DNA from 3 places in the Paenibacillus humicola genome. Region 1 is predicted to be linked to each of the others. Evidence: a T-box and tRNA genes for the amino acid it is inferred to sense, from the RefSeq annotation. Region 1 holds a T-box; the other regions hold tRNA genes.

What was found. The T-box of region 1 lies ahead of leuS (leucine--tRNA ligase). A T-box ahead of a tRNA ligase gene usually reads a tRNA of that ligase, here a tRNA-Leu.
Region 2: it encodes a tRNA-Leu, which carries the amino acid that the T-box ahead of leuS (leucine--tRNA ligase) is inferred to sense. The anticodon was not compared.
Region 3: it encodes a tRNA-Leu, which carries the amino acid that the T-box ahead of leuS (leucine--tRNA ligase) is inferred to sense. The anticodon was not compared.

Annotation. Positions count from the first base shown of each region.
Region 1 is NZ_JAQGPL010000001.1:3,817,709-3,827,353, forward strand. It holds gene PD282_RS17735 (ComEC/Rec2 family competence protein) at 1-2,702, opposite strand, end outside; gene PD282_RS17740 (deoxycytidylate deaminase) at 2,813-3,343, opposite strand; gene PD282_RS17745 (helix-hairpin-helix domain-containing protein) at 3,601-4,347, opposite strand; gene comER (late competence protein ComER) at 4,581-5,420, shown strand; gene leuS (leucine--tRNA ligase) at 5,488-7,926, opposite strand; T-box leader at 7,986-8,232, opposite strand; gene PD282_RS17760 (class I SAM-dependent DNA methyltransferase) at 8,295-9,068, opposite strand; gene PD282_RS17765 (CvfB family protein) at 9,142-9,645, opposite strand, start outside.
Region 2 is NZ_JAQGPL010000001.1:1,939,961-1,949,605, reverse strand. It holds gene PD282_RS09060 (beta-N-acetylhexosaminidase family protein) at 1-1,474, opposite strand, end outside; gene PD282_RS09055 (DUF4432 family protein) at 1,506-2,507, opposite strand; gene PD282_RS09050 (aldo/keto reductase) at 2,523-3,530, opposite strand; gene PD282_RS09045 (SMP-30/gluconolactonase/LRE family protein) at 3,587-4,468, opposite strand; gene PD282_RS09040 (3-hydroxyacyl-CoA dehydrogenase family protein) at 4,763-5,701, opposite strand; tRNA gene PD282_RS09035 (tRNA-Leu) at 6,012-6,095, opposite strand; gene PD282_RS09030 (TFIIB-type zinc ribbon-containing protein) at 6,220-6,516, opposite strand; gene PD282_RS09025 (hypothetical protein) at 6,611-6,826, opposite strand; gene PD282_RS09020 (hypothetical protein) at 6,917-7,237, opposite strand; gene PD282_RS09015 (xanthine phosphoribosyltransferase) at 7,328-7,897, opposite strand; gene PD282_RS09010 (hypothetical protein) at 8,086-8,787, shown strand; gene PD282_RS09005 (ArsB/NhaD family transporter) at 8,767-9,645, opposite strand, start outside.
Region 3 is NZ_JAQGPL010000001.1:1,966,647-1,976,291, forward strand. It holds gene PD282_RS09120 (sensor histidine kinase) at 1-851, shown strand, start outside; gene PD282_RS09125 (response regulator) at 869-2,320, shown strand; gene PD282_RS09130 (hypothetical protein) at 2,588-3,262, shown strand; gene PD282_RS09135 (MraY family glycosyltransferase) at 3,465-4,427, shown strand; tRNA gene PD282_RS09140 (tRNA-Leu) at 4,500-4,586, shown strand; gene PD282_RS09145 (fumarylacetoacetate hydrolase family protein) at 4,922-5,683, shown strand; gene PD282_RS09150 (malate synthase G) at 5,707-7,890, shown strand; gene PD282_RS09155 (oxidoreductase) at 7,971-8,834, opposite strand; gene PD282_RS09160 (TetR/AcrR family transcriptional regulator) at 9,091-9,645, shown strand, end outside.

The DNA.
Region 1 (9,645 bases):
AGGGAAGCACCTGCCGCGGCATCGCCGCGATTGGCCGGCGGGCCGGCGGATGCGGCCGCGCCGGATTGAGGCGGCGGCCCGGCAGACACGGCCATGCCGGACTGCGGCGGCAGCCCGGCGAGCAGCCGCCGTTCCTCGGCCGCATCGGCATCGCCCGTCAACAGAAAGGTGCGGCCATAAAGCTCCAGCAGAAGCGCAACGCTTTGGCCGTTCTGCTCTTCGACGGTCGGAACCGCTCCCTCTTGTCCGGCCGGCTGAATCGCATCCGCTCCGCCGATGACCGTCAAACGGGAGCGCGCATCCATGCTCCAGCTTTGTCCGGCGGACGCTTTGAACAGCGGAATTCGCTTGCCGACTGCGGCTTGCAGCAGCCGGACGGCGTCGTCCGACGGCTTAACGGTTCCGTTCCACATGATACCCCGGACGGGGATCGTATCCACGACTGCCAGCGCGCCTTTAATATGGTCGCTGTCAAGATGGGACAGCACGAGCAGGTCGATGGCATGGACGCCGCGCTTCTGCAGCAGCGGCACGACGACCTTGCGCCCGACCTCGAACGGGTCGTGCCTTTCCCTCCACTGCTCGTCCGGTTTGCGAAAGACGACTGCCCCGCCGCCGTCGACCAGTATCGTTTTGCCGGCCGCCGACCGGATCAGAATGGAGTCGCCCTGCCCGACATCAAGAAACGACACCGAGGCGCTGCGGCTCGCCCAATCGGGGAAATACGCGAAGACCAGCAGCGCAGCCAGGAGGATCGCGGCGCCGGCCGCGGTCGCCCGATGAATGCCGCTCTTGCGATGAACCGCCGGGAATAACGGGGCGCAGATCGCTTTGGCGGCTGCGGGCGCAGCCGGCTGTCCGCCCCTTAACGGCTGCGTCCCGCCGATCGGGTCGGCGCCTGCATGGGCCAAGTTCAGCGAAGCGCCGCTTATCCCGGCCGCCGCAAACGCAGCCTCCTGTCCGGCCGGTAGCGGCTGCGTGCCGGCCGAGCCGGTACCGCGAGCGTCGAGACGCAGATCTGCGGCGCCGGCATGCTGCCGCCTGCGCTTCGCAGCCGGCGAAAGCAGCGGCGCGGTCGTTGTGTCCTCCGCCGGGACCGTTAGTTCGTCCGGCGCCTGGTGCGGGTTCGAGGAGGCTGCGGCCGGCCTGCCGGCAAATCGGCCGAGTGACGCGATCGTCAGCGCGATCGCCGCATACATCGCGGCAATCCACCAGACGGGCGGTGCAGCCCATATAAGCCGAAGAGGCTGAATGGCACTCAACCGCTCGATTAAGCCGAAGGTCAGCTCGTTTGCGGCCGATGCGGCCAATGCGATCAGACGGCCGGCCGGATGCCACAGCGCGTCTAGCAGAAGCGCTCCGCCGCCCAGCGGCATAACAATGAAGCTGATAAACGGCACAAGTATGAGATTCGCCGGAAGCGACAGCAGATGGAACTGATTGAAATAATAAACGGTTAGCGGAAACGATACCGCCTGCGCGATGACGCTGACCGCCACGAGATCGTACAGCGGCTTCAGCCTGCCGCCCGCCGGAAACAGCCGTCGCACCGGCGGCACGCCCAAAATAAGGCCGGCGGTCACCAGAAAGGACAGCTGGAAGCCGACGTTTTCCAGCATATACGGGTCCCATGCCAGCATAAACAACGCAGCCGCGGCGAGCAGATGCAGGCCGTCCTTCAGACGGTTCATGCGAGCGGCGGCAAGGCCGAGAACCGCCATGAGCCCCGAGCGGACGACGGACGGCGAGCCACCCGCAAGCAGTACGTACAGCGGTACTCCCGCCATCATAACGGCGAGCGTCCGTTCGCGCGTCAAGCGAAGCAGCTTCAGCAGCGCGCCGAGCACATACAGAAAAACGGCCACATGAAGGCCGGAAATGGCCAGAATATGCGTCAGTCCGAGCTGCGAGAAGCGGCGGTACAAATCGGGATCGAGGTCGTCGGCGATGCCGAGCACGAGCCCTTTCATGTAGCCGGCCTGTTCGGCCGGGAACAGCCGCTCCATCCGGCTGCCGAGCGATGCGCGGGCATCGTCGATCAGGCCGAGCAGCGACGCCGCCTGCAGCCGCGGGCCGGCGTGCGCCGAGACGGCCGATGCACCGCCGGCCTTCAGCAGCCAGTGGATGCGCTGGCTGCGCAAATAGCGGCGGTAATCGAAGCCGTCGAAATTGGTCGGCCCTGCGGGCCGCTCTAGCTCGCCGGCGACGCGGACCCGGTCGCCGCGCCGCCAGCCGGCCGCCGCGGCAAGCTCCGCCCGCTCGGCGAGCCGCACCTGTACGAGCAGGCGCTCGCCGCCCAGCCGCCGCGGCGCCCGCTCGTCCCGGACGCGGACGGTATCCGCCGTCACGCGGAACTGCACGCGGTCGCCGTCGATTTGAACGGCGGACGCGATCGTCCCTTCGGCTTCGGCGGGGAAAGACGGCGCAGCCGAAGGTCCCGCCGCCTCGGCGGCGGCGAGCAGGTCCGTGAGCGCGGTCGCGTTGCGCGCGTCCGACCAAGCGCGTTCCCCTGCCGCGAGGCCGTATGCGGCCAGGCAGGCAAAGGCGAGCGGCCGGCCGATCCGCCCGCCCAGCGCCGCCGCGAGCAGCGCAAGCGCAAATCCCACGCCGGCAAACACCGTCCCGGTCATGGTCAGCGCAGCCGCCGCCAGGCTCCCCGCCACCCAGCAAATCGCAAATGCAACGAGCGGTCTTTGCTTCATTGAACAGTTCCTCCGTTGACGAAAAGTTTCCTTTAAATCAAAAAAACCTCCGGCGCGTCATCTTAGACGCTGGCCGGAGGTTCTTCCCCGCTTGCCCTGCTGATTTGTGTTTACGAAATCACATTCATGCCCGCCTGCGCCGGCGGCTCGTAGCCGGCCAGCGTCCGGAACGTTATCCCTTTCTGTGCCATCAGGTCCGCGACCTTCTCGCTGTCCTTCGGATAGGGCCGGTGATAGACGATTTCGTTAATGCCGCTGTTCGCCAGCATGTTGGCGCATGTCCAGCAGGGCTGGTCGGTGACATATACGGTCGACCCTTCACGGTCGATCCGGTCTGTGAAAAGAAGCAAATTTTGCTCGGCGTGAATCGTCCGGATGCAGCGCTGCTTCCGGATCATTTTCTCCTCTCCGCCGCTCGTTTCGACCTCGACTTCCTCCACGATCATACAGCCCGCTTCCGAGCAGTCCGCCACGCCCATCGGGGCTCCGTTATAAGCCGTTCCCAGCAGTTTTTTTCCCTGCACGAGCACGGCTCCCACATGTCTTCTCGGGCAGCGCGACCGGGTTGATACCATATAGGCGATATCCATGAAATAAGTGTCCCAATCCTTGCGTGCGCTGTCTTGCGATTGTGCCGCCATCGGTTCGAATACGCTCCTCTTGTGTTGTTTAATCGCGTGCCGGCTTCTGCCAGCATAGTTGTAAATGTGCAAAAAGCATTCAGCGCCGGTGTTTGCGGCTTCAAATAAACGCTTTAGCAGCCTTATTGAAAATACGCGGGGGAACTTCCTCCTTAAAGCCGCCTGCGCCTTAGGAGAAACCGCAAACGGAAATCGGACTCCCGCTGCAGCATCCGGTTCATCGTCGTCTCGCGCGTACAGCTTTTATTGTCGCATATTCACGGGCCGGCGACAATGAAGGGCTTTATTTTGTCCAGCAGCTTAGGCCCGATTCCCTTCACGCGCAGCAAATCGTCCGCGGACCGGAACGGTCCGTTCCGATCCCTTTCGTCGACAATGGCCTTCGCTTTCGACTCGCCGATTCCGGGCAGCGCGTCGAGCTCGGGCTCGGCTGCGCGGTTGATATCGATTCGGCCCTCGTTCCCTGCCGCGGGAGACTTCTCGCCATCGGAACCTGCAGCAGGTTCACCGACGGCAGCGCTGGAACCTGACGGCCCTCCGACACGAGAAGCTTGATCAGAACGGCCGCTTTCATGCAAGCCCACAGAGACGGCGCCATCCTGAGTGCCAGCGGCCGAGCCTGCACCGCTTCCGACGCCTGGGCCGGCATTCCCGCCCGCATCGGCTTTCCCACCCGTGCCGGCATTCCCATCCGCATCGGCATTCCCACCCATGCCGGCATTCTCACCCGCATCGGCTTTCCTTCCCGCTTTCACCGCGTCAGTCTGCGCCGCGGTCTCAGTCTCCTGCACTTCAAGTGCGCCTGAAGCGGCTTTCCCCGCATCGTCCAGCCGCTCCAGCGCCTCCGCGACTTGCCCGTTAACCGGCTGCCAGCCGGGCGGCTCATAGGCATTCCGCTGCAGCAGCAGCGCGGTGGCCAGCATGACAGCACCGATTGCAAGGATGACGAGTGAAATGAGCGCCGGTTTATCCCGCCGGCCCAGCCGCTTGTTGAACATCTGCATGTTCGAGCCTCCCATTCGAAATCGTTAATTTTTCTTCTCTTTCCGTCAAAACCCGGGTTATCTGGCCATGCTGCCCCGCATATTGTAGTAAGAGCGCTTGGGCGTCCGCCGGTTTCGACAAGCAGCAGGCGGCAGTACGCATCAAGCCGATCCGTCCATATGCGCGTACCCCCGATTAGCGGCTCGAGCCGAAAGCCGGGACACCTTACGCGCAACGTCAGGGAGGAATTGTGATGAATGTCGGTTTTATCGGAATCGGAAGCATGGGCAGCCTGCTAATCGAGGCCTTTATCGGCTCGGGCGCGCTCGAACCGTCGCAAATAACGGCCAGCAACCGTACATTTGCCAAAGCGGAGCGGCTCGCCTACCGGCATTTCGGCCTGCGTGCCGTCCCTACGAACCGCGAAGCGGCCGAAAAACGCGACATGATTTTCTTATGCATCAAGCCCCACGAATATAAAAACGTGATCGAGGATTTGCGCGGCGTGCTGGAGCCGCATCAGCTGGTGATCTCGATCACGAGCCCGGTGCTGCTCGACCAGCTCGAAGAGCTGCTGCCGTGCAAAATTGCCAAGGTCATCCCGAGCATCACGAACTATTTGTGCTGCGGCTCGACGCTGTGCATGTACGGCAGCCGGGTAACGGCCGCCGACCGGGCGCAGCTGAACGGTCTCCTGGCCGCGATCAGCGAACCGCTTGTTATCGACGAAAAACATACCCGGATCGTCTCCGACCTGTCCAGCTGCGGACCCGCTTTCATGGCCTTCGTGCTGCAGCGGTTCGTTGACGCCGCCGTCGAGGAAACCGGTATCGACCGCAGCGAAGCCCTGCTCATCGCCAGCACGATGCTGCTCGGCACCGGCCAGCTGCTTACCGAGGGCGGCATGACGCCTGAGGAGCTGCAGGCGCGCGTCGCCGTTCCCGGCGGCATTACCGCCAAAGCGCTGGCGCTGCTGGAACGGGAGCTGGACGGTGTCTTCAATGCCGTCATCAAGACGACCCATGCGAAATACCGCGACGATCTGGAGCATTTGGCCGTCGCCTTAAACAGCAAAGAGGTGAACGGCTCTTAACGCATGCTTTGCGTTAAGAAGCCCTCACCTCTTTGTCTATTTTTTGCCGCATGCAGCCGAAGCGGCGTCAGTTCGCGACAATATTGACGAGCTTGCCTTTGACGGCAATGACTTTGCGCACCGTTTTACCGGCGGTCGCTTCCTTGACCTTCTCCGACCGCTTCGCGGTCTCCTCCATCTCCGGGGCTTCCATGTCGGCCGGAATCGACAGGCGATCGACGATTTTACCGTTTACCTGCACCACGATTTCGATCTCCTGATCGACCGTCCACGCCTCTTCATAAGACGGCCACGGCTCGTAGGTCACCGATTCGCCATGGCCTAACTTCGCCCACAGCTCTTCGGCGATATGCGGCGCGAGCGGCGACAGCATTTGCACGAAATGCTCCATCGCCTTCCGCGGCAGCGTTTCCGCTTTGTACGCATCGTTGACGAAAATCATCAACTGGCTGATCGCAGTGTTAAACCGCAGATGCTCGTAGTCGTCGCCAACCTTCTTGATCGTCCGGTTCCATGTGCGCTTGAACGATTCGGCCGCTTCGCCGTCCGCAATGCGCGGGTTTAGCCCGCCGTCCTCGCCGACGAACAGCCGCCAAACGCGGGCGAGGAACCGGGACATGCCCTCCACGCCGTTCGTATTCCACGGCTTCGTCGCCTCAAGCGGCCCCATAAACATTTCATACATCCGCAGCGTGTCCGCCCCGAATTCGCCGACGATATCGTCCGGATTGATCACGTTGCCGCGCGATTTGGACATTTTCTCGTTGTTCGTGCCGAGAATCATGCCCTGGTTAACCAGCTTATGGAACGGCTCTTTCGTCGCGACGACGCCAAGGTCGTACAGCACCTTGTGCCAAAAACGCGCATACAGCAAATGGAGCACCGCATGCTCCGCGCCTCCGATGTACAGATCGACCGGCAGCCATTCCTTCTGCTTCTCCGGCGAGCAAAGCTCCTTGTCGTTATGCGGGTCGATAAAACGCAGGTAATACCAGCAGCTCCCCGCCCACTGCGGCATCGTGTTCGTCTCGCGGCGCGCCTTCATGCCGGTCTCCGGGTCCACCGTCTCGACCCATTCCTTCACGTTGGCCAGCGGCGATTCGCCCGTTCCCGACGGCTTGATCTGCTCGACGTCCGGCAGCCGAAGCGGCAGCTGGTCCTCCGGCACCGGCTTCATCGTGCCGTCCTCCAGATGCAGGATCGGGATCGGCTCGCCCCAATAGCGCTGGCGGCTGAACAGCCAGTCGCGCAGCCGGTACGTCACCTTCCCCTTGCCCCTGCCGCTCGCTTCCAGCTTTTCGATCATCCGTTTGATGGCAGCTTCGTTATGCAGCCCGTTCAGAAAATCCGAATTCACGTGCGGGCCGTCGCCGGCGAACGCTTCCTTCGACAGATCGCCGCCCTGCACGACCTCAACGATCGGCAGCTCGAACTGCTTGGCGAATTCCCAGTCGCGCTGGTCGTGCCCCGGCACCGCCATAATGGCGCCCGTGCCGTAGCCGGCCAGCACGTAATCGGCGATCCAAATCGGCACCTTCGCGCCGTTAACCGGATTGACCGCGTACGCGCCGGTAAAGACGCCGGTTTTGTCCTTCGCCAAATCCGTCCGCTCGAGATCGCTCTTGCGCGCCGCCGCTTCCCGGTACGCTTCAACCGCAGCTTTCTGCTCCGGCGAAGCGATTTTCTCCACCAGCTCGTGCTCCGGCGCAAGGACGCAGTACGTGGCGCCGAACAGCGTGTCCGGACGGGTCGTAAAGACGACGAGCGACTCGTCGTACCCGTCGACCGCAAACGTCACCTCCGCGCCCTTCGATTTGCCGATCCAGTTGCGCTGCATGTCCTTGATGCTCTCGGACCAGTCCAGCTCTTCGAGATCCTCCAGCAGCCGTTCGGCATATTCCGTAATTTTCAGCACCCATTGGCGCATCGGCTTGCGGATGACCGGATGGCCGCCTCGTTCGCTGAGGCCGTTGATCACTTCCTCGTTCGCAAGCACCGTCCCGAGCGCGGGGCACCAGTTCACGGGCACCTCGGCAACATAGGCCAGTCCCTTCTTATACAGCTGGATGAAAATCCACTGCGTCCATTTGTGATAATCGGGATCGGTCGTACTGAATTCCCGGTCCCAGTCGTATGAGAAGCCGAGCGATTTGATCTGGCGGCGAAAGTTGTTGATGTTCTTCACCGTAATGTCGCGCGGATGCTCGCCGGTATCGAGCGCGTGCTGCTCCGCCGGCAGTCCGAACGCGTCCCAGCCCATCGGATGCAGCACGTTATAGCCGCGCATCCGTTTGTAGCGGGATACGATGTCCGTTGCCGTATAGCCTTCCGGATGGCCGACGTGCAGCCCGGCCCCAGACGGATACGGGAACATGTCGAGCGCATAAAATTTCGGTTTGTCCGGGTCTTCTTTCGTTTGAAACGTCTTGTGCCGATCCCAATATTGCTGCCATTTCGGCTCCAGCTCCTGCGGACGGTAGCCAAATTCCTGACGATCCTGCGCCATCTTCTTGTCCTCCCTGATCTTGACGAAAATGCAAAAAACCTCCCGCCCCCAGCGTTAACGCTAGGGACGGGAGGACTCGTCTCCCGTGGTACCACCCTAGTTAGCGGCAGGCATGCTTTGCCGCCGCTCACTCGAAGCCCTTATCGCGGGCGAAACGGCGCGTTTCGCGGCGGCGGACGACGGTCTGCGGCCAGTTTGACGCGCGGCTCCAAGGCGAGTTCGTCTCCGCGCCGGACCGGCTTGCACCAACCGCCGGTTCTCTGATCCGGGCGCGTTAAAACTACTGCTCCTCTTCAAAGCCTGCATTAAAAAATGTTAGTTCGATTATAAAAAAGCGTTTGCGGCCTGTCAAGCGCGGACCGCCCGAATTATTTCACCGCGGCGAAAAAAATCCGTTCCGATTCGGCGTTCGGCGGCTCCAGCCGGAAGTCGGCATAGATTTCGATGTTCCCGAAGCCCGCTCTGGCCAGCGCGCCGCGGAGCCAAGCCGGTTCATACGCCCGCTGCACGTGCGTTTCCTCGATCCGGGCATACCGCGCGTCGCGCGACTCGCCCTCGCGGGCGAAAATCGTCAGTTTATGCTCGATTTCGGTCCGCTCCCGATCGAGCTCGCACGTCCATATATAAGCGATATCGCGTTCGTCCAGCACGAAGGGCTGTTCGCCGGCGTAGCGCGCGAGCGTCCGCGGAGCGTGAACGTCGAACAGAAAAACGCCTCCGCTCTTCAACTGTCCGTACGCGGCCCGGAACGCCGCCTCGACGTCGTCCTCCTCCGTCAAATAATTGACGCAGTCGCAGAACGAGATGACGGCGTCGACCGGCTGCGGAAGCTCCCAGTCGCGCATATCCTGCTGCAGCCAGCGGATAGAACCCTCCTGCGTGCGGAACGTATGCTGCGGCGAGGCGTCCCATTTGTTGCGTCCGATCGTCAGCATTTCCGCCGACAGATCGATGGCGTAAACGTGAAAGCCCGACCGCGCCAGCGGAATCGACAGGTTGCCCGTCCCGCAGCCCAAATCGGCGATCGTCTTCGGAACGCCATACCGTTCCCAGCAGGATCTGGCGAAACGCATCCATTCAGGGTAAGGCATATCCTCCATCAGACGGTCGTACACAGCCGCGAATTGCCGGTAAGCATGCATCGATGTCATCCTCCCATGATGTAAAATCGTTCACCGGTCATGACGGGCATTTGTCCCGCACTGCCGGCTTTTTTTAGTCCGTCCCCCCGGCCTCCGGGCCGTCCCCGTCGCGGTGCCCGTCCTTACCGGACGCTCCGGCCGCCTCTTCGGCCTGAACCAGCTCGGTCCAGCCGCCCAGCTGCTTCGCGCGGCCGTCGCGCATCAGCTTGCCGACCGCGCGCTTGAACGCCGATTTGCTGATGCCGAACTTCTGCTTAATGATATCGGCCGGCGTTTCGTCGGAATACGGCATTCTGCCGCCTGGCCGCTCTTCCAGAAAGGCCAGAATCCGGTCGGCATCCTCCACGCGGCCGACTTCCTTCGGAGGAACCATCGACAGGTTGACCCGCCCGTCCTCGCGCACGAACGTTACTCGCGCGCGGGCGCGCTCGCCCAGCCTTAACGGATGCGAACGCTCGCTTTCCGGAATGAGCCCCATGGCGCCGAAGCCGATCACGCCGCCGTCGATCAGGACAAAGGAACCGAGCTTCAGCGTTTTGGTCACCCAGCCCTCCACCCAAGTATGGCGCCAGGCTGA
Region 2 (9,645 bases), 1.9 Mb from region 1:
AGACGGACGAATAGGCGCGGAGCAGCGGTCCGCCCGCCTGCTTGCCGTACCGGCGGCCGATCGCCTGCTCGAAGACGGCATCCGGCGTCTCCGGATCGTAAAGCAGCCTGCCCCACAGCATATAATACAGCCAGTTTTTCTCGTACGCGTATTCCCATTCCATATGAGGATGGTCCTTCACATGGGAATAGTCGTCGGCCGGAACGAAGCATTCGGAGCCGACGTAATAGCCGCCGACGTAATCGTGTCCGTTCGCCGCGATATGGGCCCTGACGAAATCCAGCTGCGCCCAGCGCAGCGTGAAGAAATCCTCGTTGCGCACCATCCAGGTGATTTTGTAGTTCGACGGCTGCGGATTCCAGTAGCCCTCCATGCCGGCCGAGCCGCCGTGCGTCAGCATCAGCTCGGGCGAGGAATAAGCATGGGACCAGTTGAATTTTACCTCGACCCAAACCGGCTCCGGCAGGCCGCTCCGCTCGATCGAATCCCGCGTAATGTGCGGATCGACGGAAAACGGCGCGCGGTGAATGAATTTGACGGGCCGGCCCGCCCGCTTCATGCCTTCGTAATAAACGTCCTCAATCCACGTCTGCCGGTCCTGCGGAGTCATATCGTGCATGCGCTCCCCGAGCGACGTGCCGATTCCGGTCAAATCGGGGTATTCATCGATCATCTGTGTGACGCATTCGCGGGTGTACCGTTTGATCTCGTCCGTGGAATACGAGTCGCCGAAATAATGCTCCAGGTCGCTGACGGCATCGCCGTCGTAATGCTCCTTAAAGGCGTCCGAGACGAAGATGTTCCAGTTGACCATATACGTCTCGATGCCCCGCTCCTTCGCCATCCGGAACAGCGACGTCCAATACGTCCTCCATACCGCCAGCTCATCGTCCGTGAGCGGACAAGCTTTGGGAAAGTTCTTCGGCCTGAACATGTACGGGAACGGGTGAAGGTTCCACAGCGTCAGCGCATTGTAACGGTTTTCCGCCATCATGTCGAGGAAGCCGCGCCAGAAGCCGAGATCGCGGACGGCCTGATGCTGAAGGTCGAAGGCGCCGCCCATGCGGTAGCTCGACCACGGCAGATTGAATTTGAGCGCGCGAAACGGGAACCGCGCATTCGCCGTGAAGCCTTCGATCCCGTCAAGGCTTCCGTTCGCCTCGATCCGTTCGGCAAGCTCGAACACGCCGTACATGGCCCCGGTTTCGTCCGGTGCCAGCACATATACGGCCGGTACGCCCTGCCGGTCTCCCGTGCGAATTTCGAAGCCTTCGGCGCGGACATTCGGATCCGGCGTCAGCCCGAGCAGAGCCGCTTCCTCCGCGCCGCTCGCGATCATGACGGACACGGACGCCGGACTGTCCGGCACCCCATATTCCCACGTCTCGCCGATGCCGGCGAGCGCCTCGTGCAGCCGGCCGAGCGCAAGCCCCAGCCTCGTCTTGTCGTTCGAAACGGAAATGGCAACCGCCATGGTACAGCCCTTCTTTCCTGATGGATTCCGGTCAAGCCGGATCACGATTCGTTTCGAATAGCTCGCACGAATACCTGGTTTCGAATTGCCCGCCCGGCTGCAGCTCCAGATACGTGCCGTGCGCGAGCGAATCGTCCAGCGAAGCGAAGGCGTCGTTGGACGGTTCGACGGCCACCGTATAGATGCCCGGTCCGATGCTGCTCCAGTAGCGGATGTAGGGAAAAGCGTCGAGCTGCCAGCGCAGCTGAACGCCAAGCCCCTTCCGGCGGTTCACCAGCCGCGCCCAGGGCTCGCCGGCGTTTTTCAGCACGAGAAACAGCTGATCGCTCGCGGTTCGCGGCAGCACCTTCCGGATGTCGCGCGGCGCGCCGCCGTGCAGCGTAATCCGGTCGATCGGCTCCTCGAAGGCGGCCGGATCGCTTCCCTGCGCCGCAGCGTACTGCCGGGGGTGAAAGGCGATGCAGCCCTCGGGCACTTCAACGTCGACGGTCTCGTCCAGAAACGTTCCGCCGAACGCGGGATGCTGGGTCCATGTGAACGAAGCGGCGGCATCGCCCCTGTTCCGGATCCGCTGCGTGATATGCAGCGTCGATTCGCCCTTTTGAAGCGTAAACGTCTTTTCGACATCGAGCGGGACTTCCGGCAGCTGCACGAAGCAGCGTACCGATACCGTGTCTTCCGTGTTTGACGTCACTTCATAAGCCCACGGCAGCGTGGCGGCGATACCGCCGTTATCCTGGGTAATTTCGATGCCGCCGTACCTGGCGCGGTGCGGAAGACAATCCTGCCAGCCGCCAACGTAAATCTCGGAATACATACGCAGCCGCCGTTCCGCAAGGTCTCGGCCGCGAAAGCCGTCCAGCCCCGGTCCTGTCTTCAGCAGTACGTCCATCTGCAGCGGCTTGTAGATCAACTCGTAGATATCGGCCCCTTTACCGGCCAAAATACTTATTTGCAGCAGCCCGTTTTCCAAAACGAGCCTATCGAGTCCGGCAGCCGTCGTTTCGCGTATCGTGCATGGCGAATGTTTCATCGGTTCGAAGCCGCCTTACTGCTGCGGAAACAGATTCGTCTCGCGCGGCGTCGGGAAAATTTCGTCCAGCCGCTTCAGCGTCGGCTCGTCCAGCTCGATCTCGACCGCCTTCAGGCAGTCCTCGAGCTCCTCGACCGTACACGGCCCGATGATCGGGGCGGTGACTGCCGGCTGGGCGAGCAGCCAGGCCAGCGCGACATGCGATTCCTTATGGCCCAGCTCGCGGCACAGGGCGGAATACTGCTCTATCTGCGTCCGGTGCGTTTCAAGCAGCCTCCGCGCATGGCCGGCGAGCCGCTCGGGAATGGGACGGGACATGTCGATCGCAAGCAGCCCCCGCGCAAGCGGACTGAAAATGATGACGCCGATGCCAAGGTCCTTGGCCGTCGGAATCGTATCGTTCTCGGCAAAGCGGTTGATCAGGTTATAGCCGTGCTGCTCGGAAATGAGTCCCATAAAATGACGTTCTTTGGCGCTTGATTGCGCTTTCAACAAATCCCGGCCGGCAAAATTGGACGATCCGATATAATCGACTCGTCCCGAACGGACGAGGCCCTCGAACGCTTCCCAAAGCTCTTCCCACAGCACGTTGCGGTCCACATGGTGCATCTGGTACAGCTCGATATGGTCGGTCTGCAGCCGCCGCAGCGAAGCTTCGAAATGGCGGCGGATTTTATACAGCGACAGCCCTTGCGGCTTGTTCGGCCCGTCGATCGTATCGTCGTCGAACATCCGCCCGACCTTCGTGCCGAGCACGACCCGCTCGCGGCGGTTGCCGCCTTTGGCGAACCAGCGCCCGATAATCTCCTCGGTAATGCCGCGCTGGCCAAGGTCGCCGTAAACGTTGGCCGTATCGAAAAAGTTGATGCCCGCATCCAGCGCGGCGTCCATAATGCGGTGCGCCTCCTGCTCCGTCACGCTGCCGTATTCGCCCGGCCGCTTGATCGAGCTGCCGAATGCCGCCGTACCCAGGCACAAGCGGCTGACCCGCATGCCCGACCGTCCCAAATAACCGTATTTCATTGTCCATTCCTCCCGATTCGATTGAAAATGTATTGCCGCAAAATGAAAGCGTTCTCTTATGCGGCCCCGCAAACCTCGAGCCTCACACAATACAGGGAAGTCGATGCCGTGATGTAAAGGATATCCCGTCGGTCCGAACCAGGGCTTCCGCCGAAGCATAGGTTTGCCGCCACCTCCGGCAGCTCGATCCGGCCCAGCGGCTCTCCCGATGGCGCGATGATCCAAATCCCGCCCGGACCGGTGACGTATACGTTGCCGCGTTCGTCCGTCTTCATGCCGTCTGCGGCGCCGGGCCCGGTATTTGTGTCGAGCTCCGCAAACAGGCGCCCGCCGCTCACGCTTCCGTCCGGCGCAACGTCGTACACCTTGATATGCTGCTTGTTCGTGTCGTTGACGTACAGCAGCGTTTCGTCCGGCGAAAAAGCGAGCCCGTTCGGGCGTTCGAATTCGTCCGTCAGCAGCTCGACCTCACCAGTGGCAAAGTCGCAGCGGAATACGCCGTTATAGTTCAAATCACGCGGGCCTCCCAGCATGGCGCTGTACGGATCGGAGAAATAAAGCGAGCCGTCCCTTTTGACGATGACGTCGTTCGTGTTGTTGAGCCGGTCTCCATTATAATGCGTCGCCAGCGGTGTCACCGATCCGTCCGGCTCGATGCGGGAAATCCGCCGCTCCAGCGATTCGCAAAGGATAAGCCGGCCTTCCGCGTCCATCGCCATGCCGACCGCACGGCCGCTCTTCTCCTTGAAAAGACGCGCCCCTTCCGCTTCGCTCCAGACGTGGATGCGCTGATTCGGAAAATCCGTAAAAAACAGCCGGCTCGTCCGCGGACACCAGACGGGACCTTCCGCAAACGAATAGCCGGTCGCGAGCTTCCGGATTTCCCGGCCTTCGGGAACGATGCCGTCCAGCCCGGCGGAATAACGGATGATGTTCATTCGCCGATTCTCCTTTCAAAATGGACACGCGTACATAATGTGATCTTACACCCGCATCCGCGTAAGTTCAATAAAAGAGGCTCACTAAATTGTACCATTCGCCGCCCGCCCGGCTGCTGTAACGAATTTAATATCCGTTACACTTTTTTATGGTCGCCGATTCCCCGCCCTTTCGGAGAAAAAAAAGAAAACGCAGCCCGGTACTCGGTCTGCGCCGAGCGTATGCCTGGCCGCGATTTCCTCGCCGCTCCTATTAGAAAAGAGTTCGTTATTGGTGACGCTTCACATTCCGGGTTATTCCTTCCGCTCCATATCCTGCTTCAGGAAGCGAATCAGCTCCTGCTCGCGCTGCCTGCTCATACGTTCGGACAGTTCCGGCGTCCAGTCGTAAAAGCCTTCGCCGTTCTTTTGCCCGTAATGCCCGTCGTCCACCAGCTTCCGCATCGCCGCCAGCGACTCGCCGTCGTTGTTCAAATCCTTGAACAAATATGAGGAGATGGAATCAAACACTTCCAGTCCGCCCATGTCCGCCGTCATAAAAGGCCCCGTGATCGGCAGCCTGCGCCCAAGGCTCATCGTCACGGCCGTGTCGATGTCCTCCTGCGTCGCGGCTCCGGTCGCCAAAATATGCTGGGCTTCGCGGAACAGCGCGTACTGCAGCCGGTTGCCGACAAAACCGGGAATGTCCTTCTTCACTTCGATCGGCTTTTTGTTCATTTCGCGGAGCAGGGTCATCGCCCGTCCGACGGTCTCGTCGTCCGTATGCTCGCCGCGCACGACCTCGACCAGAGGAATCAGGTGCGCCGGATTCCAAAAATGCGTAACGACCATCCGGGACGGCCGTTTCATATCGCGTGCGATCGCCGTCGGGCTGAGACCCGACGTGTTGCTGGCCAGCACGGTGCCGCTGCCGCACAGGTCGTCCAGCTTTTCGTAAAACTGCTGTTTCAGCTGAAGCTGCTCCGGAATCGCTTCGATGACGAAGGTCGCGCCGTCGACGGCGTCCTCGACCGACGTCAGCAGCGTAATTCTTTCCCGAATCCGTTCCCGCTCCCCAGGCTCGATCAAGCCGTTTGCATCCAGCAGCGCAAGCTTGTCCCGAATGCCTTTATCCGCGCGTTCCAAGTCGGGCTGGTCGATTCCCTGCAGCTTCACCTCCATCTTGGCCCATGCGGCCGTAAGCGCTATGGAATGGCCCATCAGCCCCGCGCCCAATACGGTAAGCTTCTCCATCTCTTCTCCTCCTTCGGCGTGACCGAATGATGTTGACGATCACCCGTTACGTCCTTGATTCGTGACGCGATCCAAGCTTTCCTTATGTACGCCGCGACGAATAAACGCCGCCCGTAATTGAATGGTGGAAGCGTTCGCAACACTCATTATAACACTGCCTTCCGCCGTGTGGAGATGTTTTCATTTATACGCCCACTTATACCTTAAGTACCGGCTTGATTAAAGCGTCGTCCCGGATGTGCCGAAAATTCGGCTTGCGGCAAAAAACTCTTCTGCGGCACTTGCGCAGAAGAGTTTTTTCAATCCTGTATGCGGTCAAGAGGACTTGAACCTCCACGGTTGTTACACCACTAGAACCTGAATCTAGCGCGTCTGCCAATTCCGCCATGACCGCAAAGCTTTATCGTACCGCGCCTTGCCGCGCAGTCACATGTGCTATCGTACCACCCGGCTGCGGTGCAAGTCAAGGCGCGGACGTGAAGTTCCAATTTTCTAACAAATAAGCGGGCGCCGAACGATTAGTCGAATATATCGCCGAAAACGTCAAACATCGATTTTTTCTTCCGGCGCTTGTGGCCGTGCTTGTCGTAGCCGCCGTATCCGCCGCTGTCGTGCGGCCGGCTTTTGTGCTCGTCGAATTTTCCCTCAAAACGGTCGTCGTCGTCATATTCCCGGTATTCCCGTTCGCCCTGCATGAGTTTGTCCAATTCCCCGCGATCCAGCCAAACGCCCTTGCAGTCGGGGCAAACGTCGATGAGCACGCCTTCCCGTTCCACTTCGCGCATCCGGACATTTTCACAAACCGGACACTTCATCATGAACGCCTCCATTCATTCCGGCCGTTCAAACAGGCCTCTTTAGAGGGTTCTACGTTGAAAAGCCGAACAGGTTTCAACCTTCCTTCCGCCGCTAGTCGGCGGCGTTCGTTCTCGGCTGCGAAGCCGGCTCGTACCGGTAGCTTCTGCTCAGCTTGACGACCCGCCGGTTCGCTTTGCGGATAACGACGCTTTCCGCATCCCAGGCGACGACCGTGCCGACGACGTCGTTCATTTCCAGCGCGTCGCGGACGACGCGCACCTGCGTGCCATTCAGGCGGTAAGCGTCCAGCTCCTCTTCCGAAATCACGCGATATTCCCCCTTACAGGTAAAATGGACCTGAAACGAACGGCAAAAGCCGTCGCCCCAGGTCCGCAGCTTGTCATTACGGCCAGCCCGTTAGCCTACGTGTTCCTTCGAATCGTTCGTCTCGTACCATTCGTCGAGAACGCGGGACGACATGACGCGGCCCGTCACGTAATCCGCCTGCTTCTGCGAAAACTGCTTCCGCCAATCGACGCCGAGCTCTTCGGACAATTTGACGATCGTCAGCAGCTCCGACCATGCGACATACCGTTTATACCAGAAAAATTGAGGATGCTCGATCATATAAGGATACAAGTCGTCAAATTCCGTATGTTTGCAATCGAGCGCGCGCTCGAAGTGTTCTTTCGCGCCGGCCAGCTTGGACAGTAAAAATTCCGCATTCAGATTCCCCATGCTTCATGCCTCCCCTCGGTCACTTAGGAACATTATAGATCAAAAGGCGCTGCACGAAAAGAGACTGATTTTGGACACCGATCGGTTCGTCTACTCGAACCGGATTTTTCCGCCTTCCAGCGAGCCGATGCGGACCAGCGATTCGATGCGAATGCCCTGCTCGCGGATTGTCCGGGCTCCGGCCTGGAACGATTTCTCGACGACGATGCCGAGTCCGGCCAGCTTCGCTCCCGACCGCTCGATAATTTTGATCAGCCCGCGCGCCGCATCGCCGTTGGCGATAATATCGTCGATGAACAGCACCGTGTCGTCCTCCGTCAAAAATTGCTTGGATACCATGATGTCGGTGACGATTCCTTTCGTAAACGAAGGCACACGCTCGCACAGCGCGTCGGGATCGGCGATCAGCGTCTTTTTCCGTCTGGCAAAAAGAAGCGGCACGTTCAGCGCGAGCGCGGCAGCGAATGCGACCGGAATGCCGGACGATTCCACGGTGATCACCTTCGTAATCGGATCTTCCGCGAACCGGCGGGCAAACTCCCGGCCCATCTCCATCGTCAGCAGAGGATCCACCTGATGGTTTAGCAGCGCATCGAGCTTGAGGACATCGTCGTTAATAATTACAGCTTCGCGCAAAATGCGTTCTTTTAACAGTTCCATCGCTTTCCCTCCACCGAAAACCTTTTTCATTTAAACGTACCACAAGCGCACGCCGAAGTGCAATAATGCGCCTAAAAAGATCGAGCCGGCAGCAAACAAGCTGCAACTTTTCCCAGGCTCAAACGTCTAAAGGAGTAACAAAACAAAAAGACGGAGTTACGGATTTCACCCGGAGGAGGGACATCGGCATGAAACGTACGGCTTCGCAAACCGTGGCTCGAGCCGCCGCGATTTTCCTGTTGTCGGTCGTCATTGTGGGCTGTCAAAGCGAAACCGGCGGCGGGAAGGCCGCCGATTCCTATGCGGCGGAAACCGGACAAGCCGGGACGGGTGCCGATGTGCCGGGCAGTCCGCAGCAGGCCTATCATACATCGCCGAAGGAAAACGGTGAAATTCCGGTCGTAACCGTATCCGAGTCCGAGAAGCCGGGCCCGGAGGGCGCCAAAATGGACGCCTCCCCGGGAACCGGCCCGAATACCGGCGATCCGGCCGGCCGCTGGGACCCGAAAGCGCCTGCGCTGAGCGGCATTTCGCTCGGCGGCTTGCAGGCCGCCGCCTTGGACAAGCTGGGCAAGCCGAAAGACAGCTATCCCCTGAGCAGCGGCGGCGAAACGATCTCCGTCCGGGAATTCGACGGGTTTTCCATCGGCACCGCCGGGGGCAAGGTCATCTTCGTCGAAGTATACGGCAAGCAAGCCGATCCCGGCCTGAACGGACTTCGTATCGGCGACCGAGCGGACGCCGCGGCCAAAGCGCTCGGCAAGCCGGATACGAATACCGGCAGCGTCATGACGTACAAAGCCGGACATGCGCTGCTGAAGTTGGACGTCGACCCGAAGACGGAACGGATCGTATCGATCAAGCTTTTTTCAACGGCAGACCAGCCATAATGCGAATAAGGCGCAAAACAAGATAGGAAACGTAAACGTCAGCCCGTATTTGACGTACTCCTTCCAGGTAAGCGGCGCCCCGCCGCGGCTGATCAGCTGCAGCCACAGGAGCGTGGCCAACGAACCGATCGGGGTCAGCTTGGCGCCGACCGCCGTGCCGAGCAGGCTGGCGAACGGCAAATAGGAAGGGCCGCCGCCGAGCTGTCCGATCGACAGCGAAGAAACGAGCACGGCCGGCAGATTGTTGACCGCCGCGGCAAGCAGCGAGAACAGGACGCCCGACCCGAAAATGCCGGCCGCCGCTCCTTGCGCCGTCACCGGCCCGAGCGCATCCGGAAACCAGCCGACGGCGCCGTGAAGATACAGGCTGTACACGATTAAATTCATCGACAGCGCGAACACGACGATCAGCCACGGCGCCCGCCTTACAGTTTGGCGGAAATTCGCTTTTCCCAGCGCGGCGGATGCCGCCCACTGCAGCGCCGCTCCAACGAGCGCGACCGCCATAACCGGCAGGTGCAGTCTCCCCGAGACCAAATAACCCGCCATCATGACGCCAATCATGATCCAGGATACCGCAAACAGCCGCTTGTCGCCGATCGCCGAACCCGGCGCGGGAAACGAATGCGGCGCCTCCTCCCGGTTTTCTTCCCGACGGATCGTTCTCCCGAAGACGAGCGCCGTCATTCCAACGGTCGCCACAATGGCCGTCATTCCCGGAATGAGCATGACCTTGGCGTAATCCCCGAAAGAGATTCCGAAAAAATCGGCCGTCAGAATATTCGTCAAATTGCTCATCATGAGCGGCGCGCTGGCGGTGTCGGCCATCAGGCCGACGCTGAACAAAAAGGCGATTTT
Region 3 (9,645 bases), 1.9 Mb from region 1:
TCAGCGTGCTGTTCGCCTGGGCCGTCTGGCGGACGGTGTACCGCCCGCTGCGCAGCCTGAGCCGGGAAATCGCGCTCATTTCGCGCAGCCATTTTCTGTCGCCGCTCAAGTTTACGGACGTGAAGGAATTCGACTTTTTGCTGCTGCGGTTTCAGGACATGCGGATGCGCATTCGCGAGCTGCTGCACGAAGTGAAGGAGAAGGAGAAACGAAAGGCAGCGCTCGAGGTCGAAAAGCTGATGCACCAGATCAACCCCCATTTTACCCACAACACGCTCGATACGATCCGTTGGCTGGCGCGCATGGAAGGCCACGACGAAATCGACCGGCTCGTCTCCACGCTGAACAAGGTGCTCTATTACAACCTCGGCAAAGGCAAAACGGCCACGATCGGGGACGAGCTCGGGGCGCTCGCCAATTACGTTACGCTGCAGCAGATCCGTTATAATTTCAAGTTCGACGTGCGGATCGATACCGACCCCGCCGTGCGGGACGCGCATATTCCGCGCTTCATCCTGCAGCCGCTCGTCGAGAACGCGCTGTACCACGGCGGCATGGCGGACGATGGCGTCATTCAGGTGACGATCGGGCGGGAGACGGACGGGCGGATCGGCATCCGCGTGACGGATAACGGAACCGGCATGGACGAGGAGGCGGTGCAGCGGCTGCTGCTGGGGCCGGACGAGCGGGATGGAGATGAGCGAAGTCCGCGCGGCAAGGCGGGCTTAGGGATCGGGATCCGATACGTCCGCCGTATGATCGACGTACAGTTCGGCGGCAGGGCCGACTTCCGGATCGACAGCGAAATCGGATTCGGTACAACGATTCGGATCCTCTTTCCATTCGAATGAAAGGAGCGTTAACAAGAATGAACGTGCTGATAGTAGACGACGACCATCTGGTGCGGAAAGGAATCGTTTCCCTGATGCCGTGGGACGACTTCGGGCTGAGGGTTGTAGGCGAGGCGGAGAACGGCCTGAGAGCACTCCAGTTTCTGGAAACCCATCCGGTCGATCTCATCATGACGGATATCGCCATGCCGAACATGTCGGGCATCGACCTGCTGCGCGAGGTGCAGAAGCGGTATCCCGGCATTTGGCTTGTCATGCTGACGTTTTACCAGGATTTCGAATACGTGCAGGAGGCGCTTCGGCTCGGCGCTATCGATTACATCGCCAAGGTGGAGCTGGAGAAGGACAACATGCACGACATTTTGGGCCGGATCGTGCGCAGGATGACGGAAGGCCAGGCAGGGCGTGGCGTTTCCGGAGAAGCGGCAGCCGCCGGTTCCGATGTCTCCGGCCCTGTTCCGGCCGGGGCGCAGCGGGCGCTGCTGCTTGTTTCGACGGGCCCGGAGGAGGACTATCCGGGCGGCCTGTTCGCACCGGCGCAGCGGCGGTCGTTATGCGAAATCGGCCGCGGCGTGTGGCTGCTGCCGGAGCTGCCGCCGGTACAGGAAGATGAGCTGCTTTCGGAATGGAACAAACATGCGGGGATGTCCAGCCGGTGGGCGGCCGTCCGGGTATCCGGCATTTGCGAAAGCAACCGGAACCGGGTTTGCAAGCTGCTGGCCGAGTATATGAAGCACGGCTTTTTCTACGAATACCGGCCGGGACGCGGCGTGTACAGCGTCGATCTCGGCGCGCTCGAGCGGGAAGCGAAGCCGCCGACCGAGCATGAGCTTTACCTGCTGCGCGAGCGGTGGTTGTCGCCGGAGCTGGCCTACGACGAGGCGGCGTTCCGGCGGCTGACGGCCGAGCTGGAGGCGTTCCGGCCTGCGTGCGACAAGCTGGAAAGCTTCTTTTACGAGGTGTTTATGCAGTGGAAGAAGTACGTTTCGTTCGATCCCGCCGCTTTGCTCGAAGGGGCGTCCTTACGCAGCTGGGCCGACTGGGCTATTGTGCTGGAGAAGGCGAGGAAGGCGATCCGGAGCGCATTTCTTGGCCATCATTATTCCGAAGACATGATGACGGGCATGATGCGGGCGGTCGATTATATCAACCGGAACATCGGGCTCGACCTGAGACTGACGGAGGTGGCGGAGCGCGTTCATATCAGCCGCAGCTACTTCAGCGAATGCTTCAAGAACATTACGGGCAAAACGTTTCACGAATATATGCTCGACGAGCGGATCGATGCCGCGAAGAAGCTGCTCTGCGAGACGAACGAGCCGATATACCGGATTGCCGAGCGGTGCGGGTATCCCGACGAGAAATATTTCAGCAAAGTGTTTCGCAAAAAGGTCGGCGTGCTTCCGAGCGAAATCCGGCGAAAACGGCACGGCCGGGAGGCCGGGCGGACGCGCGATGCAAGCCGTTGAACGGACCGGAAGCGTCATGCGTAATCTCAATGCGCGGCTCGGCACTGAACGCGCTCCGGACACAGTCAGCCGGCCTACGGACCTGGTGCGCAGAAGAGGTGTGCAATCGCCCGGGAAAAGGTGGAAATTCGCCCGCTGCGACGAATCGCCGCTCTTCAGCCGAAGACGTTTCTCCTCTCGGCGGGCGATGGAAGACGCTCCCTGCCGCTCCGCATTCCGCCGTATAATGGGTCACAGCTTCATCAATCCGTACAGGGAGGGATCGATATGAGCCGAAAATGGTATGCCGGAGCGCTGCTGCTGCTTTTGCTTTTTGCAACCGCCTGCAGCAAGGCGGCGGACAGCGGCGCAAATGCGCCGGCAAACGGAAGCGCCGGAACAGCTGCCGCGGACGCGGACGGCGGAGCCAAGCCGGACGCCGGCGCCAAACCGGAAGATCCGTATGCGCCGGAGCCGGAGCCCGTGACGGTCAGCATCGCGCAAATGCTGCCGCCCGGCGACTCCGGTCTGCCGCCGGGTCAAACCGTGGAAAACAACGTCATGACGAAGTTTTACGAGGATGCGCTGAACATCAAGCTGACGCGGGAATGGAGCGCCGTCCAGGGCGACCCGTACAACCAGAAGGTGATGCTTGCCATCGCCAGCCGCGAAATTCCCGACGCGATGCAGGTGAACGAGGAGCAGCTGCGCCTCTTGGAACGCGACGAGCGGGCGCATGCCGATTCCGCAGGACGTCTACGACCGCATGTCGCCGCGCGTGCAGCGGCTGTTCCGCATGGAGGATATTTCGGACCGGTACGAGCCGATGGACAACGTCTACGGCTTGTATCACATCCGTTGACGTTTGAACGGTCGAATGGAGTAACGTTTGCCGCTTCAGCGCATAAACCGGTTGCCAAAAACAGGGACCGGTTTATTTTTTATGCCATCGGTTCCTGCTGAGCATCGATCGGCCAAATTTGACGGAAGGCAGCGGACCTGCCGCAAGGTGAGTAATTTTTAATATGCCCCAAAAGCCGCGGATGGGCGCGGATTCCGCGGACGCGCCGTTTTTCGGACACGGTTTCGACGTTGACTTTGCAATTGGTTTTTGCTTACAATCGATTTGGTGGAAAGGAAACCAAGTGCCGGGAAGGAGAAAACCATGAGTTATCTTTTGGCGTTCGCGCTGTCATTCTGTATTGTCATCGGCCTTATTCCTCCGTTCAAAAAGCTTGCGCTTCGCATCGGATTCGTCGACAAGCCGCAATCCGGCAACCAACGCAAAATTCACCGCGACCCGATCCCGCTGACGGCGGGAATCGCGATCTATATCGGCTTTGCCGTCACGTTTCTGCTGTTCCTGCATGAATCGTGGGAAAGAACGGGGGCCATACTCGGCGGAGGCCTGCTGATTCTGCTCATCGGCATCGTCGACGACTGGTACAAAACGAACGGACGTGAATTTCCGGCGCTTCCCAAAACGATCGTGCAGGTCGGGGCCGCCGTGCTCGTATACGCATCCGGCGTCGTCTTTTCCGGCTTTCAGAACCCGCTAAACGGGGCTTACATAACGCTGCCCGAGTGGATGCAGTTTGCGTTTACCGTTCTATGGATTTTCGGCGTGACGACGGTCATTAATTTCTCCGACGGCATGGACGGGCTTGCCGGCGGCTTGTCCGCCATTTCCGGCGGAACGCTGCTGGTTGTGGCGCTCGTCATGGGACAGCAGGGCTCCGCCATGATGGCGGTCATGACGGTCGGCGTATCGCTCGGCTATCTCATTTTCAACCGGCCGCCGGCCAAAGTCTTTATGGGCGATTCGGGAGCGACCTTCCTCGGCTTCGTGCTCGGCGTAGTGGCGCTCGACGGCGCCTTCAAGCAGGCGACGCTGTTCTCGCTGTTCATTCCCATTCTGGCGATCGGCGTTCCGATATTGGACAATATCCGCGTCGTCATCCAGCGCATGGTGAAGGGCGTGCCGATCTACAAGGCGGATGCTTCGCAGGCGCATTTTCGGCTGCTGGCGAGCGGCATGAAGCCGGTTCAGGTCGTATCGTTTCTATATTTGCTGAACCTGTGCTTCGGGCTGTTCTCGATCGTGCTGCTGCTCGCGCAGTGGAAATGATCCGGATGAAAAAAGTTTGACTTCGCAGGACAAGCATGCTATTATCTTTCTTGTCGCTGTAAAAAGCGGTATGCGGTCGTGGCGGAATTGGCAGACGCGCTAGATTCAGGTTCTAGTGGTGTAATAGCCGTGGAGGTTCAAGTCCTCTCGACCGCACCATATATGACATTGAAGCCCTTCGGATAATCCGAAGGGCTTTTCGTTTTTGAATCGCAGTCTTCGGGAGTATAACCCAGCCACGTGTTCCCGCACCCAGGCTTGAACGCACCTTATGCGGATAAGCGGCGCTTTGTCCGGCAGACAGCCGTCCTGCCAATTGCTAGCAGGGATGGTCCGCACGTTCCCGGTCCGGCTTTTTCCTGCAAGCTTTTTTTCGTTCCGGGCCGCGCAACGCCGCCGGGATTGCATTGACAGAGCGCCAAATCTATGGGAAACTGATTTTGAACCGTATTTAGAACGGTGTTCAAAATAATGAACAGAGAGTGATGCGAAACATGAAACTGGTCCGATTTATTCAAAGCGGCGATACCGTGACGCGAAGCGGCGTGCTCGAAGGCGACGTCATCCGCGAATTTGCGGGGGACATGTACGGGCCGCTGCAGTTAACGGGAAACACGCTGCCGCTCGCAGAGGTTCTGCTGAAGGCGCCGGTCGAACCGAGGCATATTATCGGGATTGGCAAAAACTTTGTCGCCGCGGGAGATCCGAAGCCTGAGATTCCCGAGCTGCCGATCTTCTTCTACAAGCCGGTGACGACGGTGGTCGGCCCCGACGAACCGGTCCTTTTGCCTCCCGGCACTCCCGGAATCAAATTTGAAGCGGAGCTTGCCGTTATTATCGGCCGCCGGACCCGGAACATCGAGCCGGCCGAAGCGGACGCCGCGATTTTCGGGTATACGGTCGCCAACGATTTTGGCGCCACCGATTATTTTCACCCGGAAGGACACTGGACGGTCGGCAAAGCGTTCGATACGTTCTGTCCGCTCGGCCCGGTTGTGGAAACCGAATTCGATTACCGGTCGGCGCACATTCAGGCGACGGTGAACGGGAACGTTTTGCAGGATGCCCCGATGGAGCTGATCATTACGCCGGTCGACGTCATGATTTCCCGCATCAGCCGGTTCATGACGCTCATGCCTGGAGACGTGATCCTGACAGGCACGCCCGCGGGAGCGGAGATGGTCGGCGACGGCGATATCGTCGATTGCTTTATTGAAGGCATCGGCCATTTGCGGAACCGAATCGCACAGTCCTAACATTTTGAAAAGAGGGGAAACCAATGGAACGCTACAAGCAGATCGGAAACCTTCAGGTTGCAGAGACGTTATACGATTTTATTCATTCCGCCGCGCTTCCCGGCACCGAATTGGACGAAGAGCGGTTCTGGGCCGATTTCGAACGGCTGATCGCCGATCTTGGGCCCCGGAACAAAGAGCTCCTCGCGAAAAGGGACGAGCTGCAGAAGCAAATCGACGAGTGGCACGGACAAAATCGCGACCGGTTCGATTTTGCGGCGTACAAGGCGTTTCTGGAGGAGATCGGCTATTTGGAAGCCGAGCCGGACGATTTTCATATCGGCACCGAGAACGTCGACTCCGAAATCGCGCTGCAGGCCGGTCCGCAGCTGGTCGTTCCGGTCAATAACGCCCGTTATGCGCTGAACGCCGCAAACGCGCGCTGGGGAAGCCTGTACGATGCGCTTTATGGAAGCGATGTCATCGGCGAAGAGGACGGCGCCGGACGGACGGGCGGCTACAATCCGGCGCGCGGCGTCAAAGTTGTCGCTTATGCCCGCGGCGTATTGGATCAAGCTGCGCCTCTGACGCAGGGTTCTCATGCGGATGCGGCGGGCTATACAATCGCGGACGGCCGGCTGGCCGTAGCGATGGCCGGCGGGCAGACGGCAGGCTTGAAGGAGCCCTCCAAGCTGGCGGGCTATCGCGGCGATCCGGCGAAGCCGGAAGCGATTTTGCTGGTCAATAACGGGCTTCATATCGAAATCCAGATCGACCGCTCGCACCCGATCGGCAAGACGGACAAAGCCGGCGTCAAGGACATCCTCCTGGAAGCCGCGACGACGACGATCATGGACTGCGAGGATTCGGTTACGGCGGTGGACGCCGAGGATAAAGTGCAGGTATACGCCAACTGGCTCGGCTTGATGAAAGGCGATTTGACCGCAACCTTCCCGAAGGGCGGCCAAATGATGACGAGGTCTCTGGAGCCCGACCGTTATTATACGTCGATTTCCGGCGAGGAGCTGCGGCTGAGAGGGCGCTCGCTGCTTTTTGTCCGCAACGTCGGACATTTGATGACAATCGATGCGGTGCTGGGTCCGGACGGGCAGGAAATTCCCGAAGGCATTTTGGACGCCGTGGTGACGAGCCTGATCGCCAAGCATGATTTGCTCCGCGGCGGATCGACCGTCAATTCGGAGGCCGGTTCGATCTATATCGTCAAACCGAAGATGCACGGCTCCGCGGAGGTCGCGTTTGCCGACGAGCTGTTCAACCGGGTGGAAGAAATGCTCGGGCTCAGCCGCCATTCGATCAAGATCGGCATTATGGACGAGGAGCGCCGCACCTCTCTCAATTTGAGAGCGTGCATCCGCGCGGCGAAGGACCGGATCGCGTTTATTAATACGGGTTTCCTGGATCGGACGGGGGACGAGATTCACACCTCGATGGAAGCGGGCGCTATGATTCGCAAGAACAACATGAAATCGTCGGCCTGGCTGCAGGCTTACGAGCAATCGAACGTCGCGAGCGGCCTGGCGGCCGGACTGCAGGGCCGCGCCCAAATCGGCAAAGGCATGTGGGCCATGCCGGACCTGATGAAGGATATGCTCGAGCAGAAAGTCGGGCAGCTGAAGGCCGGCTGCAACACGGCTTGGGTGCCGTCCCCGACGGCGGCGACGCTGCATGCGCTGCACTATCATCAGGTGAACGTACGATCTGTTCAGGATGAACTGAAAAACGCCATCCGAAGCTACCGGGATGAAATTCTGACCCTTCCCGTCGAAGGCAAGCCGGCTTGGTCGCCCGAGGAAATCAAACAGGAGCTGGACAATAACGCTCAAGGTATTCTCGGCTATGTCGTCAGGTGGGTGGAGCAGGGCATCGGCTGTTCGAAGGTGCCGGACATCAACAACGTCGGGCTGATGGAAGACCGCGCCACGCTTCGCATTTCCAGCCAGCATATGGCGAACTGGCTGCGACACGGCATTTGCACGCGGGAGCAAATCCTGGAGACCATGAAGCGCATGGCCAAAGTGGTCGACGGGCAGAACGCCGGAGATCCGAATTATCGGCCGATGGCGCCGGATTTCGAACGGTCGATCGCGTTTCAGGCCGCATGCGAGCTCGTCTTCGAAGGCGGCGCGCAGCCGAGCGGCTATACGGAGCCGATCCTTCACCGCAGGCGCAAAGAATTTAAAGCGAAGACTCGCGTTTCCAACGCGTAACCTGGTATGAAAAGAAATGCAGGCGGCTTCCACGCGCCATCCGGCGGCGGGAAGCCGCCTGCATTCGTTTAACGGCCCGCTTATTTCCGGATGACTCCGGAAACGTATTCGTTCTCTTTCTCCGGGTCAAAATCCGTCGAGACGCTGAGCGATTCCCAGCGGTCCGTTTCGGCGAGACGCGCCTTGTCGACCGCGCGCGCGTAGGCGACCGCATCTTTGCCGAGCAGCAGCCGCAGGGGAGGATTTTCCTCGTTCACGGCGGCAATAATGGCCAGCGCGGCTTTATCCGGGTCGCCGTTCGGCTGATTTTGACGAATATGCTTCAACAAGGCGCCGACCGTATCCCGGTAAGGGGGAGCCGGTTCTACATGGCTCATCGACGAGCCGCCCCAATCGGTCCGGAATCCGCCCGGCTCGACGATGGTTACTTTGATTCCGAGCGGCGCGACTTCTTGATGCAGCACTTCGCTGAAGCCTTCGACGGCCCATTTGGCCGACTGGTAGGGGGCGAGTCCCGGAGCGCCGGTACGCCCGCCGATCGAAGAGATTTGGACGATATGCCCGAAGCCCTGTTCCCTCAGCACGGGGATCGCCGCTTTGGTCACGTTCACGACACCCCAGAAATTCGTTTCGAACTGCGCCCTGAAATCGTCGAACGTCGTTTGCTCGATCGATGATATGTTGCCGTAGCCGGCATTGTTAACGAGCACGTCCAGGCTGCCGAAGGCGTCGACGGCGGAACGGACGGCCGCTTCGGCCTGTTCGGCGTTCGTCACGTCAAGGGAAACGGCGCTTACCCGCTCGCCGTAGCGCTCGACAAGTCCGGCCAGCTGCTCGGGTTTGCGGGCGGTGGCAATAAGCCGGTCGCCGCGAGCAAGCACCGCTTCGGCCAGGCTGCGGCCTAAACCGCGGGAGCTTCCCGTAATGAGCCATACTTTAGACATGGAATGTTCCTCCTCCGTATAGGATGTTCCTTTTGTCTGGAATGTTTATTCCAACCACCTGATCATACGGCATGAAACGGTTTAAGTCAAGCGATTTTTGGAATATATATTCCGGAATTTCGACAATATTAAATTGAATTCTGGCTGAAATTTGGATGTAATTTCTCTTTTCCGTCTATTATATAGAATATAAATTCCAAAAACTTGACACTTATCGAGTGCGGTAATAAAGTGGTTTCAACGAGGTGCTTCGTTAATGGGAAAACGTGAGGATATTATGAGCGCAACACTCGATTTAATCGACGAAGAAGGACTGCAGTCGGTCACCTTCGCCAAAATATTCAAGCGGGCGCAGGTCGGCTCGGGAACGTTGTTCAATTATTTCGCCAGTAAGGAAGAGCTCGTCAACGAGGTCTATAAAGAAGCGAGAATCCATATGGGCGAAAGTCTGATGGCCGGGTATCAGCACGGACTCAGCCTATACGAGCGGTTTAAACGATTCCAGCTGAACAGGCTCCGGTTCGGGGTCGATTTTCCAAAAAAATTTTTGTTTATCGACAGCTATTCCTATTCGCCTTATATTTCGCCCGAGATCCGCAATATGGACGATTCGGGCTCGTCCCGCGCCGTGCTGGAGCTGATCGCCGACGGCCAGAAGATGGGCATCATCCGGGAGATGGATCCGCTCCTGTGCCATCAGCTGACACACGGGATGATCGCTGCCGTCGTCAAGGGCTACCTGATCCGAAAATATCCGCTCGACGAGCAGCAGGTACAGCAGACGATCGAGTCCAGCTGGAAGGCGATTAAG